Regions from separate parts of the Paraburkholderia sp. UCT31 genome, predicted to be linked through region 2. Evidence: predicted binding sites of a transcription regulator. Region 2 holds the regulator's gene; the other holds the start of a gene.
What was found. The regulator FNR, encoded in region 2, switches genes on or off when oxygen is low (the NO sensors DNR and NnrR bind a similar motif). The targets are predictions, from matches to a motif close to TTGATNNNNATCAA.
Positions count from the first base shown of each region.

Region 1: a site for FNR is predicted at 6,533-6,546, ahead of F6X40_RS03825 (basic amino acid/polyamine antiporter). Genes of this name have one in related genera too.

Region 1 covers NZ_VZQP01000004.1:57,805-65,838, forward strand. The annotation lists gene F6X40_RS03800 (MFS transporter) at 1-965, shown strand, start outside; gene F6X40_RS03805 (GAF domain-containing protein) at 1,004-1,567, shown strand; gene F6X40_RS03810 (MFS transporter) at 1,564-2,820, shown strand; gene F6X40_RS03815 (RcnB family protein) at 2,919-3,254, opposite strand; gene arcA (arginine deiminase) at 3,663-4,922, opposite strand; gene F6X40_RS03825 (basic amino acid/polyamine antiporter) at 4,979-6,400, opposite strand; gene F6X40_RS03830 (ATP-binding protein) at 6,928-8,034, opposite strand, start outside.
Region 2 covers NZ_VZQP01000004.1:203,392-211,425, reverse strand. The annotation lists gene F6X40_RS04460 (universal stress protein) at 1-264, shown strand, start outside; gene F6X40_RS04455 (universal stress protein) at 288-791, shown strand; gene F6X40_RS04450 (universal stress protein) at 860-1,321, opposite strand; gene F6X40_RS04445 (response regulator) at 1,988-2,395, shown strand; gene fnr (fumarate/nitrate reduction transcriptional regulator Fnr) at 2,412-3,194, shown strand; gene F6X40_RS04435 (PAS domain S-box protein) at 3,317-4,417, shown strand; gene F6X40_RS04430 (universal stress protein) at 4,451-4,921, opposite strand; gene F6X40_RS04425 (universal stress protein) at 4,972-5,973, opposite strand; gene F6X40_RS04420 (zinc-dependent alcohol dehydrogenase family protein) at 6,132-7,121, opposite strand; gene F6X40_RS04415 (DUF3564 domain-containing protein) at 7,464-7,838, shown strand; partial or broken gene F6X40_RS42120 (RNA polymerase subunit sigma) at 7,882-8,007, opposite strand.

The DNA of each region.
Region 1 (8,034 bases), 150 kb from region 2:
GCTATCTGACCTCGTCGATTCTCGGCTTCGCGGTGGTGCGCAACTTCGTCGACGGCTGGCGCTATCTGGCCGTGATCACGTCACTGCCCGTCGTGATGCTGCTGTGGTGGCGCCGGACGCTGCCGGAATCGCCGCGCTGGCTCGAAAGCCAGGGCCGCGCGGCCGAAGCGAACGGCATCGTCGGCCGCATCGAAGCGGCGTTCGTCGAGCGCGGCATTGCGCTTGCGCCCGTGACTGCGAACCACGCGCTTCACGCGGTGCCCACGCCGGCCTCGACGCCGGCGCGCGGCAACGCGTGGCGCAACGTGCTCACGCTGTGGTCGCCGCGACTCGCGCGCACGACCGCGGTCAGCTGGCTGATGTGGTTCTCGGTCGCGTTCGCGTACTACTCGTTCTTCGCGTGGATCCCGAGCCTGCTCGTCAAGGAAGGGCTGACGATGACGAAGAGCTTCGGCTATTCGATTGCAATCTATGGCGCGCAGATTCCCGGTTACTTTTCGGCGGCGTGGCTCAACGAAAAGATCGGCCGCAAGGCGGTGGTCGCTTCCTACATGCTGTTCGGCGGCATCGCCGCGATCACGCTCGCGTTTTCTCATACCGGCATACAGATCATGACCACGGGCATCGCGCTGTCGTTCTTCATGAACGGCGCATTCGCCGGCGTCTACGCTTACACGCCGGAAGTGTTTCCCACTGCGGTACGCACGACGGGCACGGGCTCGTCGTCATCGTTCGGCCGCATCGGCTCGGTCAGCGCGCCGATCCTCGTCGGCCTCGTTTATCCGCTGTCCGGTTTCCTCGGTGTATTCGCGATGACCACGACGGTGCTGGTGATCGGCGCATGCGTGGTGTTCTTCCTCGGCATCGAAACGCGCAACCGCTCGCTCGAAGATATCGAGGCGAGCGAACTCGAACCGGCTCGCGACGCGCGAGGCCAGCTGAACTCCACCCGCATGCACGGCTAAACGCACTGCGACTTTTCACACTTTCCGATGCAAACGCGATGCAAATGATGCAAGGCAACCTGACCGAACCCGCACCGCACGATACGCAGATGCTGGATATCGCAGACCTCGAGCGTCTCGCGCTGGCGATGCGCCTGAAGAACCAACCGCTCGAGCTGTTCCGCGCGGTTCACGCGGTGGCGGCAAAGGCGATAGGCCTAAGCCTGTTCACGATCATGTCCTACGATGCGCGGCGTCACGAGGTCGAACGGGTCTACACGAACATGCCGGACATCTATCCACTGGGCGGCCGCAAAAAGAAGCAAGGCACCGCGTGGGCGCGACAGATACTTCAGGATCTGAAGCCGTTTCGTGCCGCCACGTCGCAAGGCATTCGCGAGGCCTTCGACGATCACGCGGTGATGACAGGTATCGGTCTCGGCTCGATCCTGAACATTCCGATCGCCTATGATGGCGTGTGCATCGGTACGATGAACCTGACCCACAAGGAAGGCTGGTACACCAGCCGTCATGAAAGCATAGGCCTCCTGATCGGCGCCTTCCTTGTCCCCGCTCTACTCAAGCAGAATACGGCATCCCCCGCTTGCGCCGCCCGTTCATGAAAACACCATCCGACCTGCAAAACTATCGAGCGGTGACCCATTCCGCCGTCTCGCAAGGCCGCTGGGTGCTGGTCTTCGTGCTCGCCTACCTCGCGCTGATCGCCGATGGCGCCGACGTGATGATGTACGGCCTCACCCTGTCGCGCATCAAGGACGACTTCGGGCTGACCAATGTCGAAGCGGGCGCGCTCGGCAGTCTGACCTTGCTCGGCATGGCGATCGGCGGCATTGTCGGCGGCTGGGCGAGCGATCGTCTCGGCCGCGTGCGGGTCATCGCATGGGCGCTCGCGCTGTTCTCGCTCGGCGCGGGAATGCTCGGGTTCACGCACAGCTTCGTCGAATTCGCGGCGGTGCGCTTTATCAGTTCGCTCGGCATTGGCTGCATGGTGCTGGTCACCACGCTCGTAGCCGAATATGTGCCGACAGAACGGCGCTCGCTGGTACTCGGCATGCTGCAAACCGGCATTTCGGCCGGCTATATCGTCGTGATCGCACTCAGCAACTGGATCCTGCCGCAGTACGGCTGGCGCACGCTGTACTACGTGTCTGCCGTGCCGGTGCTGCTCGCATTCGCGATCAAGTTCGCGGTGCCCGAACCGGCGGCATGGCTCGCGAGCCGGGCTGCCGACCATGCGAGCAAAACGCGGCTCGTCGACAATCGCTACGCGCAGATTTTCCGCGACCGCCAGGCGCGCACGATGTTCATCCTGTGGACCTTCGCGTCAGTCTTCGTGCTGTCCGGCTTTTACGGCCTGAACAACTGGCTGCCGACGTATCTCGAGAAGGAATTGCACATCAAGTTCAGCTCGCTGACCGGCTATATGATCGGCACATACGTGGTCGCCTTCATCGGCAAGATCTTCGCGGGCTGGCTCGGTGACCGCTGGAGCCGGCGCGGCGTGTACGTGCTCGGCTGCATCGGTGCGGCACTCTTTCTGCCCGTGATCATTTTCTGGCACACCCACGACAACATTTCCACGCTGATGCTTGTCTTCGGCTTTCTGTACGGCGTGCCACTCGGCACGATCGGCACATTCATGTCGGAGAGTTTTGCGACGTCGGTGCGCGGCACCGCGGTGGGCGGCTCGTATAATCTCGGGCGCTTCTGTTCGGGGGCGGCGCCGATCGTCATAGGTTTTATCGCGACGCAGTTCTCGATCGGACTTGGTTTTCTCGTGGTCGGCGCGGTGTTCTTTTTGAGCGGCGTGACTGCATTGTTCGTTCCCGACCGGCTATACGACACGCAGCATTAAATCGACGCGAAAATGACGAAATCATGTCGTGTCGATGAATGGCCCAGGTTCCGGCGCTAAAACTGGTCGCCGGATAGCCCGGGCACCAAGAGGAAGCATTACTGCGTTCCGGCGACAATGTCTGAAATGGTCCAGTTGTTCGTCGTTACGAGCACATAGTCGCCATTGACACCCAGCCATTTGTGCCCGCGCGGCGGCGCGTTGAGGCCATGTCCGCGCCAGTCGTCCATCATGAAGTTGTAGTTACGGTATTCGGCCGGCACACGTTGACCTTTATGCCAGTCACGGTGCGGAATCGTCGGCATCACCTGCTGACGGCCCGTACCGGCCATCTGGCCGCCGCCCTCGTCCTTGGGGGGCCCAGCCGCAATCGCGAGCGCGGACATACCGGCAAATGACAAGGCGACGAGTTGCGCAACAAAGCGATTATTCATATTCGAACCTCCGTGCGGTGGAAGAAAGCTCCGAGCATTCACGCGATTGACGTGAAACGTGATCGTCCAGCTACTCGCAGATTCATTAACTCGAACTTCATTGCAGCGATCGCTGGTCTATCGAATGTAATCCTTGCAAATCGCGAGATATCAATTCGATAATTCAGGCGCGAAGTCGTTAAAAAGTATAGTAAAAGGAAGTTCGACTTCAAGCCGGACCTGCCCACCACTACCGCGTGCGTCAACCCGGCGATTAGCGGGGCGATTCGATTCGTCGCGTCGATCATCTGGACGGATCGCGCCGTTCCTGGCGGCGGCGGAAGCGCACGCGGCGCAGTCGCCCGCTCGCCACTTCAGCGAGCGGGCGACACTTTGCCAGTCACCGGCCAGATTGATTCGCTTGACTGATCAATAGTCGACCGCATCGCGGATGATCGGGCAGGTCATGCAGTGACCGCCGCCACGTCCACGGCCCAGCTCCGCACCGACGATCGTAATCACCTCGATGCCCTGCTTGCGCAACAGCGTGTTCGTGTACGTGTTGCGGTCGTATGCATAGACGACGCCCGGGGACGCGCACACGAGGTTCGCACCGCTATCCCACTGCGTGCGCTCGCGTTGATAGTCGCTGCCGCCCGCCTCGACCACGCGCAGATGCTTCAGCCCGAGCGCCTCGGCGACGACGTCGGTGAACGGCTTGTTTTCGGCGTGCAACTCGACGCCGCTCGGATGGCTGCTCGGCCGATACGAATAGGTGCGCGTCTTCGCCATGAAGTCCGGGGCGACCAGTACGCAATCGCGATCGGCGAACGTGAACACGGTATCGAGGTGCATTGCCGCGCGAATCTTCGGCATCGCCGCGACGATCACGCGCTCGGCCGCGCCCTTCTTGAACAGCATTGCAGCCAGTTGACTGATGGCCTGCCGCGAGGTGCGCTCGCTCATGCCGATCAGCACGGCGCCCTTGCCGATCGGCATCACGTCGCCGCCTTCCAGCGTGGCGAGACCGTGGTCCTGAGTCGGGTCGCCCCACCACACGTTGACCTTGCCCGCGAAATCGGGGTGGAACTTGTAGATCGCCGTGGTCAGGATCGTCTCTTCGTGGCGGGCCGGCCAGTACAGCGCATTCAGCGTGACGCCGCCATAGATCCAGCACGTCGTGTCGCGCGTGTACAGCGTGTTCGGCAGCGGCGGCAGCAGATATTCGGTGCCGCCCGCCGCTTCTTTCGCGACCTCCAGCGCCTTGCCGCCATGCGCTTCCGGGAAGTCGTGAGTGGATAGCCCGCCAATCAGCGTTTCGGCAAGCTTACGATTGTCGAGCCCTTGCAGATAGCTTCTCAATTCATCGATAAAGCCGAGGCCGACCTGATTCGGCACCACCTGGTTGTCGAGAATCCACTTCTTGCCTTCGGGCACCGCGACCGTTTCGGCGAGCAGATTGTGCATCTCCACCACTTCGACGCCGCGGTCGCGCATCTTCGTGACGAAGTCGAAGTGGTCGCGCTTCGCGTTCTCGACCCACAGTACGTCGTCGAACAGCAGTTCATCGCAATTGCTCGGGGTAAGACGCTGATGCGCGAGCCCCGGTGCGCAGACCATCACTTTGCGCAGCTGCCCGACTTCCGAGTAGACACCCAATTCACCCGCTTTCGCGTCCGTGTTCGCCATGATGATCTCCTGAATGCCAATGTTGGCCCGCTCTGTTCAATCGGATTTCATTAAAGCTAAATCGCGATCCTTCCGGTTACGAGGCCATAGATGCCGATGATCGCGCCAATGATCGCAACGATAAAAATGATCCAGTCGGAAACGATGAAGACATTCTTGTTCTGCTCGCGCCGAGCCCAGATATAAAGCGCCGTTCCCGGCGCATACAGCACGGCGGAAAGCAGAATGAATTTCAGGCCACCCGCCCAGATCATGAAGACCGTATAGATCGAGGCGATTGCGGCCATGATGAAGTCACGCCGGCGCTCGTCGGCGCGCACGTCGTAACCGTCGCCGCGATTCGCGTTCATGCAGCCGAACACCGCGACGAAGAGGTACGGAATCAACGACATCGCGCTCGTCAGATTCAGCATCAGCGCGAACGCATCGCGCGAGAAGTAGGTGCTGATGACGAGCAGCTGCACCACGATGTTGGTCAGCCACAACGCATTGGCAGGTACCTTGTTGGCGTTTTCCCTCGCGAATACGGCGGGCATGTCTTCGGTCTTTGCCGCCGTGAACAACACTTCGGCGCAGATCAGCGACCAGGCGAGATAAGCGCCCAGTACCGAAATCAGCAAACCTATGCTGACGAAAACCGCGCCCCAATGACCGACCACCGCTTCGAGCACCGCCGCCATCGACGGCTGCCGCATGGCCGCGATGTCGGCGCGCTGGAGCACTGCGTAAGGCAGCATCGTCACGAGCACCATCAGCGAGGTCACGACGACGAAGCCGAGAATCGTCGACTGGCCGACATCGGAGCGCTTCTTCGCATAACGGGAATAAACGCTCGCCCCTTCGATACCGATGAACACGAACACCGTGACCAGCATCGTGGCCCGCACCTGCTCGAGGATATTGCCTTCGAGTCCTCCGCCGTAGAGGTTGGCCTGGAACAGGTCCAACCGGAAGCCGAAGATCAGGATCACGATGAACACCAGAATCGGAATGACCTTGGCGACCGTGACGATACTGTTGATGAAGGCCGCCTGCTGCACGCCCTTCAGGATCATGAAATGAAATAGCCAGATGCCGATCGATGCAACGACGATCGCGACGACCGTATTGCCGTCGCCGAACACGGGAAAAAACGCGCCGAGTGTCGACTTGATCAGCACCCAGTAAGAAACGTTGCCGATACAGCTACCGATCCAATAGCCAAATGCGGAGAGAAAGCCCGGATAATCGCCAAAGCCCGCTTTCGCATACGCAAACACGCCGGCGTCCAGTTCGGGCTTGCGTTCCGCCAGCGCCTGAAACACGCGCGCCAGCATATACATGCCCGTGCCCGCAATCAGCCAGGCAATCACGGCACCCACCGGACCGGTGGCATTGGCAAAAGTGCGCGGCAGGGAAAAGATCCCGGCTCCGACCATGCCGCCCACCACCATCCCGGTGAGTTGCATTTTTGACATCTTTTGTGGAGTGGACGCCATTCGGATTCCTTTTAGTTACCTTTTTAACAAGGATCTGTAATCAGATTCGAACGAAACGTGTCTCTCGGCCAATCTTGCTGTTGATCAGCCGCGCTACTCTGCAACCACCACACGAAAAGAATGGTCTGTCCGTTGGCGTTTGTCAATTTATCGAAGACAAGGTAACGGACTGTGGCTCGCTATGCGATCGAATCCATCGATGCTGCGTTGCCGAATCTGGTTGAATTTGCGAATTAACAATTCACCACGCATCTGAATCGCTCGCATCGATAAGTCGCTTTGAATATCGATGATTTAACAATGATGCGACCTGCCGCATCACCGCACCGGTTTTCTCAAATGATGGGGAATCGCTGAAACGAGCTGAACCGGTGGTCGTTCAGAACTACTGAGAAGCACCAGAGCCACAGCTCGAAATGGCGCGCGGGGGTCATTAATAGTCCAAACCCGATGGCGATTTCGTAATGGCGGGCTTTGTGAATTTTTCTGACGGAATCGCCCGCGTGTCCGCGCCGCAAGAGGTCCAACTATGACTCGCGCAACTTCCTCAACGTCAGCCGCGCTTCGAGACCGCCGCCGACGCGGTTGTGCAGCGTGAGCGTCGCGTCCATCGCGAGCGCGAGTTGCCGCGCGATCGCGAGCCCCAGCCCCGTGCCGCCCGTTTGACGATTGCGCGACCCTTCGAGCCGCACGAACGGCTCGAACACCGTCTCCAGCGACTCGACCGGAATGCCGGGACCGCGATCGAGCACCGACACGGTAGCCTCGCCATCGTGCAATGCCCCGATATGGATCTGCGCGGCGCCGCCGTACCTCAGCGCGTTATCGACCAGATTGCCGACGATGCGCTTCAACGCCTGCGGACGCATCGTCAGCGACTGGCCGAAGTGGCCCTGCAGTGACACTTGCTGACCCGCGTCGACGTAATCGCACACCAGGCTGTCGAACAGCGCATCGGGATCGATGCGGCGCGGCACCTCGGTCGTGCCATGCATCGTGCGCGCATAGGTGACCCCTTCCTTGACCAGCGCCTCCATTTCCTGCAGATCCTGGCGCAGCTTTGCGGCCTCGCTGTCGTTGTCCATCGTGTCGACACGCAGACGCATGCGCGTGATCGGCGTCTGCAAATCGTGCGAAATCGCCGCGAGAATCTGCATGCGCTCGGTCATGTAGGTGGCGATCCGGTCCTGCATCGCGTTGAACGCGCGCGCGGCGCGCGCCACTTCGGACGGACCGGCTTCGCGCAGACGCGCGGCCTTCAGGTCGGGGCCGAGCGTGTCGGCCGCGACTGCGAGCTGATTGAGCGGGCGCGTCGCGAGCCGTACCGCCAGCCAGCAGCAGGCCGCGAGCACGAGCAGCTGCAGCGTCAGCACGAGCGGCAGCCAGCGCGACAACGGGGCGCCGGGCATTGGCCGCAGGTCGATGGTGAGCGGCGTGCCGTCGCTCAGTTTCAGGTGCACCTGCAGACGCTCGCGATCGCCCGGCACTGCGTTGACGGTCAACGGATAACGCGTGCCGATGCCATCGCCGATCGACTGCGCGACGCGCGCCGACAGGCTCGCGTCGACCGGGGTGCCTGGCACGCCCGGGCCGAGCACGAACTCATAGCTGCGCCGCGCGAGCCGCGGCAGCCA
Region 2 (8,034 bases):
GATCGTCCGCCGCGCGACACGGTTCCGGGCGACGACATCGCACTCACCGTCGCGCGTCACGGCGTCAAGATCGACGTGCGCGAACTGAGCGTCGCGGACGGCACGCCGGTCGGCGACGCGCTGCTGTCGCAGGCGGCCGACCTCGGCTGCGACATGATCGTGATGGGCGCTTACGCGCATTCGCGTCTGCACGAAGTCGTACTGGGCGGCGCGACGCGCACGATGCTCGAGTCGATGACCGTGCCGGTGCTGTTGTCGCACTGAAGTGCGCGCTTAAGGAGTCCGCCATGTTTCACCGCCTACTCGTCGCGCTCGACGGCAGCGACACTGCCTCCCGTGCGTTCGACGCCGCGCTGACCCTTGCCGCCGAATCGGGCGCCGAGCTGCAGCCGCTGTACGTGATCGACGTGCCCGTCATCGCCTACGACGCGCCCGGCTTCGACCCTTGCGTGATCCACGACGCCTTCATCGAGGAAGGCAAGCGGATCGCGGCCGATGCCCAGAGCCGGATGACCGCGCGGGGGATCAAGGGCACGGCCCGCACCGTCGAAGCCGCGATCAGCGGCGAAGACGTCGCGCATCGCATCGTCGAGGCGGCGCTCGAATGGCACGCCGACGCGATCGTGATGGGCACGCACGGCCGCCGTGGTGTTCAACGACTGATGCTCGGCAGCGTCGCCGAGCGCGTGCTGCGCAGCGCCAGCTGCCCGGTGCTGATGGTTCCCGCGCACGCGAACGGCGCGACGCGCGCTCAGTCAGTCCCGGCCTGCGCCGAAAACGAACTCACCTGAGCCGCGAAAACCAGGCTGCTGCGCGGCCGCTCCGACGCGATGGCGCCACGGCTCCGCGACGCGGCGCTTCAGGGCCGCGCGTGCCCGTGTTCGTCATGCCGCACGATCAGCACCGGCTTGTCGGTCGCACGCACGAGCGACTCGGCGACGCTGCCGAGCAGAAAGCGCTGCACGCCGCGGCGACCGTGCGTGCCCATCACGATCAGATCGGCTTCGATCTCGTCGGCGACGCGCGCGAGCACCGCGGACACGCTTTCGGCGTACGCGTCGATCACCCGCACGCCGCCGGGCACCTGCGCCTCGCGCATCAACTCGCGCGGCGCATCGAGCGCGCGGCTGGCGAATTCTTGCGCCGCGGTCGCCGGTTCCGGCTCGAAAGCCACATCGGCATTGTCCGACCACTTGCCGTGCCCTACCACGCAGCAGGCTTCGAGTGTGGCGCCCGTCAGCTTCGCGAGCTTCAGCGCCTCGGCAAAGGCGCGCTGCGCGCTGGGACTGTCGTCGAGCGCAACCAGAATTCGTGCATACATGTTGGACTCCCTGTGAAAGCGCTGGCATGAACCGAAGCGGTGCCGTCGCGTGTCCGCGCCGACAGTGTGAAGCGCGCGCCGCCGCGCGGCTTGACGCAGGTCAATGGCTCGCCGCTCGGGAGCTGGTTGCGCACGTCCACCGGGATCGTGACCTGGCCCTTCGAAGTGATAGTTGCTGCTGCCATAGTGGCACCTCCGATGCTCCTAGCATTTAGGTAAGGAGAAGAAAAAGGCAAGGACGAAATGGCCGCACGCCGATGAGGTTTTTAACAGCAGACAGGCTAGAAACGCCGGGCAGCCTCGGAAGGCAGCGTCCAGACGTTATCGTCTATCGTGCCAGCACGGTCGACGATGAGCAGGAGTGGGAAATATCGATAATTTGCATCGTAGGCACGTCTTCCCCGGCAGTAACAAGCCCACTCAGATACTTACTATTCTTCGAATAATTGAAAATACATAATGGCCGGTCTATCGCACAGCTTTCCAATTCTTTAATGCCACTTCGTATTAATATATTTTCGACGCCGATATGTTCGCCCGTCACTTCTGATTGAACAGCAAAGCAGCCACACCATAGGAATATTCCTACAACATTACCCGAACTCCTAGCGCCGCTTAAATCCCCGCCGATATATTTCTGAGATGAGGTCGCCAATACTGGTCGGTATGGACACCGCCCCGCCAGCCACCTTATCGAGAGTCTTCCTCGTCGACGATGCGACCGAGGTCCGACGCCGGCTTGCTTGCCTGATCGCGCTGATTCCCGGCATCGAAATCGCCGGCGAGTCCGCCGGCGTCGAGCACACGTTCGACGACATCGTCGCGAGTCGCGCCGATGTCGCGGTGCTGGACCCGTGCTTCTCGGGCAAGACCAATCTGCTGCTGCTCGCGGCGCTGTCGCGGGTGCGGCCGTCCATCGTCAGCATCGTGTTGACCAATCATTGCGCGACGGCGTTTCGCCGAGCGTGCGAAGCGGCGGGCGCCGACTTCTTCTTCGACAAGACCTCGGAGTTCGAACTCGCCTGCCGTGCCATCGAAGCGATTGCCTATGCGCGTCGTGCGCATCCGGTCTGACCGCCAGGAGCCGATCATGCAAGTTGCCGCAGTCTGTGAACCCCGCCACGACGCGCCCCGCACTTCGCACGTCGTACCGATCCACGTCGTGCCACGCACCGCGGCCACACGCTACGCCGTGCCGCGCTGCTCCACCTGCGCGATGCGCGCGATCTGCATGCCGCCCGAGCTGACATCCGACGAACTGAGCCGACTCGACACGTTGATCTGCTCGACGCGCTCGATCAAACGCGGTGATGCGCTGTATCGCGCGGGCGACGTGTTTCAAAGCATCTACGCGATCCGCGCCGGATCGTTCAAGACCGTGGTCATGCACCGCGACGGCCGCGAGCACGTGACTGGCTTCCAGATCGCCGGCGACTCGCTCGGCCTCGACGGCATCAGCGAGGGCAAGCAGAATTGCGATGCGATCGCGCTCGAAGACAGCGTCGTGTGCATCATTCCGTTCGCGCAACTCGAAGCGATCTGTCGCGAGATGAAGCCGATGCAGCATCACATCTACCAGATGATGAGCAGCGAGATCGTGCGCGAATCGAGCCAGATGATGCTGCTCGGCACGATGAGCGCCGAACAGCGCGTCGCGACGTTTCTGCTGAATCTGTCGAAGCGCTTCAAGGCGCGCGGCTTTTCCGCGGCGGAGTTTCATTTGCGCATGACCCGCGAGGAAATCGGCTGCTTTCTGGGCATGAAGCTCGAAACGGTGAGCCGGATGTTCTCGAAGTTCCAGCGCGAGCGCCTCGTCAAGGCGAACGGCAAAACGATCCGCATCGAAGACGCGGAAGGACTGGCTCGGGTTTGAACGCCGACGCGACGCTCGCCTCACGTTCGTTCGCGGGACATGCGGGGTGGAACAAGCGCTCCCGAACTGATATAACTCGGTGCGTTGCGGTGCGCGACCTTGCGTGACCACCCGGAGGAGCGATGGGTCTGTCGAGCGGCGAGTCTTCCTGCTTCACCGGTGCGGCGTCCGTGTCGGACGTGCCAGTAGAGGATCGCTATTTCATGTTGATCGATGCGGTTCAGGACTATGCGATCTTCATGCTCGACGTGTCCGGCCGCGTGACCAGCTGGAATCCCGGCGCACAGCGCATCAAGGGCTACACGCCCGAAGAAATCATCGGCCAGCATTTCTCGAAGTTCTATACCCCGGAAGACATCGCGGCCGGCAAGCCCGCCCGCGAACTGGAAATCGCCGCAGCCGTAGGCCGCGGCGAAGACGAAGGCTGGCGCGTACGTCGCGACGGCTCGCGTTTCTGGGCCAACGTGGTCGTTTCCGCCGTGCACGACGCGTCGGGCGCGCTGCTCGGCTTCGCCAAGATCACGCGCGACCTGACCGAACGTATGCGCCTCGCGGAACTCGAACGCGCGAATCAGGTATCCACGCACGTGCAGATCGCCCGCGAAAACGAGCAAAAACGTATGGCGCGCGAACTGCACGACGATCTCGGCCAACGGCTGACCGCGCTGAAAATGAGCGTCGCGCTGCTCGAAGCGAAGCTGAAAAGCCAGGCCGACACCGAGCCGCTGGCCGCGCAGACGCACGAACTGCAAAAGCAGATCGACTGGATGGCCGCTTCGCTGCGGCGTATCGCCGCCGATCTGCGGCCCCCGCTGCTCGACGACCTCGGGCTCGCCGCCGCGCTCGACTGGCTGGCCGAAGACTTCACGAAACGCTACAACGTGCGCTCGAGCGTGCATCTCGAACCGGCCGAGCCGGTATGCGGCGAATTCGCGGCGACGGCGCTGTTTCGCATCGTTCAGGAGGCGTTGACGAACGTCGCGCGGCACGCCAAGGCCAGCCGCGTACGCATCGACATGACCTGCGCGGGCCCCATCGTATCGCTCGATATCGAGGATGACGGCGTGGGTGTCGCGCTGGATCGGTCGCAGGGAACAGATTCATTCGGTTTGCTCGGCATTCGCGAACGCGTGCGGCAGTTGCGCGGCAACGTGTCGTTCACCAGCTCGCCGGGCCATGGCTTCAGGATCTCGATCCAGATACCGGCCGACGCGCTCGCGTAATGCTCACGCGCTGTCGCGCCCCGCTGTCGCGGGTTACTCTGCAGGCGCATCCTCGGTGCTTTGCTCGCGCATGAGCAGCACCGGACAGGTCGAGAAACGCAGCACCCGCTCCGCCACGCTGCCGATCACGAGGCGCCGCACGCCGCGTCGCCCATGCGTGCCCAGCACAAGCAGATCGGCGTGGATCTGCTCGCCGTGGCGCAGCACGATCGCGGCGACGTCGTCGGACAGGCTCTCCGACTCGATCATTTCAGGGCGGCAAGGCACATCGGCGGCGGCGCAGGCCTGTTCGGCCTCCTCCAGCACCAATTGGCCGTCCTGGCGCAAGGCTTCGACGAGCGTGAGCGGGTCGTAATAGCCGGCATAGGAAAAGAGCGGCGTCTTGTCGACCACATAAACCGGATGCACGACGCCCTTCGTCAACGCGGCGAGATTCACCGCTTCTTTCAGTGCGCGTTTCGAGAAAGTACTGCCGTCTAGCGCGACGAGGATATGTTGGTACATGCCGATTCTCCACTGAAGTTGGATTTGTCAACGCGCGTGGCGGGCTCCTGCTACAGATAAAACGGCCCGCCCGGACTGCCCGGATACGGCTCCCGCCACTCGCCGTGCGGCACGTCGTCCGCCCGCAACGACGACGCGCCGCGCGGACACACGAGCACGGGACACGCCGCGTCGCGCAGCGTGCGCGACGTCACGTGCCCCGGCAACGGGTGCGGCGCGCCGCGCATGCCGTGCGAACCCATCACGATCAGGTCCGCGTGCCAGCGTTGCGCTTCGTCGAGAATCGCGCTCGACGCATCGCCGGAATCATCGTCGAACTCGAGCAACGCGGTTTCGGCCGCGCGCCGGCTTTGTTCGAGCATCGCCGCGCCGCGCCGCAAGACATCGATTCGATGCTGCGACACGACTTCGAACGGTAACCATTCGCACCACGCGAAGCGGTCGTCGGCCGCGTAGACGACCTTGATGCGCGCGTCGGGCGGCGCTACCGCGAGCGCGGTGCGCAGCGCGTCGAGCGCGGTGTCGCTGCCATCGATCGCGACCAGCACGCGGCTCACCGCCGAGGCATCGCTCGCGTCGGTCGACCTCGCCGGCATGTACAGCACCGGACGCCCGATCGACGCGACCAGTTCCTCGGGATCGATACGGCTGTCCCAGCGATGTTCACGCGGATGCGCGGCCACCGCGACCAGATCCGCGTCCCATTGCGTCGCCGTGTGGGCGAGCGCTTCGGCCGCGCCCTGATGCAGCGCGGTGAGATCGACGATCTCGGCGTCGGTCGCCGCGACGACGCCGTGCAACGCGATCACCGCGTCGCGCAGCGCGGCCTGCGCGCCGTGCAGCATCGCGCGATGCGCCTCGCACCAGTCCGGATAGCTGAGCATCAGCGTCGGATAAAGCGCGGCAGGATTGCAAACGATATCGACGAGACGAAAGCGCGCATCCGCCGCGACCAACTGCCGGGCGACGCGCGTGCCGAGCGGCAGTCCGCTGCCGCCCGCGGACGCGATCATCACGCGGTGGAAGGTGTTGCGCTCGGCAGCAGGGTTCATCGGCTCTCCGCGGATCGTCGCACCGCGAGGCGGCGCGCCGACCGCGTCGCTTCACACCTCGGCCCGTGACGGGGACGCCAGCGGTGCGCGCTTACATGATGAACGCCGACGCGGCGCGCGGCTTGATCTGTATCAAGCGCCAACGGCTCGCTAGCGGATCACGGGCGGACCGCGAGCACGGCCGCGCCGGTCAGGTTGCCGTTGCGCAGATCGTCGAGCGCGCGGTTCGCGTCGCGCAACGCGTAAGTCGTGGTCTCGATCGCGAGCTGCATCTCGGCGGCGCTGCGCATGAACTGAAGCCCATCGTCGCGGGTCAGATTCGCGACCGACACCACGCGCCGCTCGCCCCACAGAAACGCGTACGGGAACGACGGAATGTCGCTCATATGAATGCCGCCGCACACCACCACACCGCCTTTCGCGACCGCCTGCAACGCCAGCGGCACCAGTGCGCCGACCGGCGCGAACAGCAGCGCGGCGTCGAGTTCGCCGGGCGGTGCCTCGTCGCTGCCGCCGGCCCATGCCGCGCCGAGGCGCAGCGCGAGTTGCCGGGCCGCGTGGTCGCCGGGACGCGTGAACGCATAGACGGTGCGCTGCTGGTGACGCGCCACCTGCGCGACGAGATGCGCGGCCGCGCCGAAACCGTAGATGCCGATCCGTTCGGCGTCGCCCGCCATGCTCAATGTGCGATAGCCGATCAGACCCGCGCACAGCAGCGGCGCGGCCTCGATATCGCCGTAGTGCGGCGGCAGATGAAAGCAGTAGCGGCTGTCGGCGACGGTGCGCTCGGCGTAGCCGCCGTCGATCGTGTAGCCGGTGAAGCCAGCGTCGTCGCAGAGATTTTCGCGGGCGGACAGACAGTAGCGGCAGTGGCCGCAGGTGCGCCCGACCCACGGCACGCCGACCCGCTCGCCCACCGTGAAACCGCTGACGCCCGCGCCCAATTCGGCCACCACGCCGACGATTTCGTGGCCGGGAATCACCGGCCGCTTTGGATGCTCGAGCTCGCGGTCGACCAGATGCAGGTCCGTGCGGCACACGCCGCACGCATGAACGTCGATCAGGATCTCGCCGGCACCGGGCCGCGGATCAGGCACTTCCCGCTCGGTCAGCGTCGCCGAGCTGCCGTCGAACACCATCGCTCGCATCGGGTTCTCCTTCAGACTTCGGCGGCAACAAGCTGCCGTCATGGCAGACAGCGAGGCGCGCGCCGTTCTCATCAGCGTAGGCGCGCCATTGTGTCGCGCGATCGGCCCGCGCCGTAGACCGTTTGATCGAAGTCAATGAGGGCGGTTTCGCCGCCCGTACACTGATCTTATTCCTGATACGGGAGTACGTGCCGTGATTGCGCGAATCCGAAACTGTCTGCTCGTGTGCTCGGCGTCCGCGCTGACGGCCGGCGTTGCCTCGATGCGCACGCAGCGGGCCCGCTGCCGACGCGCGATGGCGCCGGCAATGCGAATCAGTTGTATACATTGCGGAGACATGTCATGCGTTTGACTGTTCATCTCGACACGTTCGATCGTGTCAACCCGATGGCCTTCGCCATTCTCTGGCTCGACAAGGACACGCGGCAATGGTCGCGCGAAGGTCATTTCGGGCTCGAGTTGCCCGAATGGGGCGCGTTGCATATGGATTGCGGCAATACGCTCGTGTGCGCGCCGCATAGCTCCGCGCCGGTCTGCGCGCTCGAGGGGCTCGATCTGAATCAGCTCGACGGGCCGTTCGAAGGCGAGGTCGGCCGCGTGCAGTGGTGCGCCGAGCACGGCCGCATCCTGGTGAGCGGGCACTGGCGCGTGCAATGCATCGACGTCGAACGGACGGCACCGGAAAACGGCGTATTCGCAACCGGCGAAGACGCCTGAATCGGCACAGCTCCGGCGTACCGCGTCGCCGATGCCATGACGCGCTGCCGGATATTTCCGTGAGTACGCTCGCAACGATGCGATCGCACTGCGCCCCGCCGAATTCGAACGCGTCGCGCTCGGCGAGATCGAGTGCCTGAGCAAGCGACTCGCGCAACATGCTGCGCGCGTTCCCGAGCGGCTGAAAGCGCCGTGG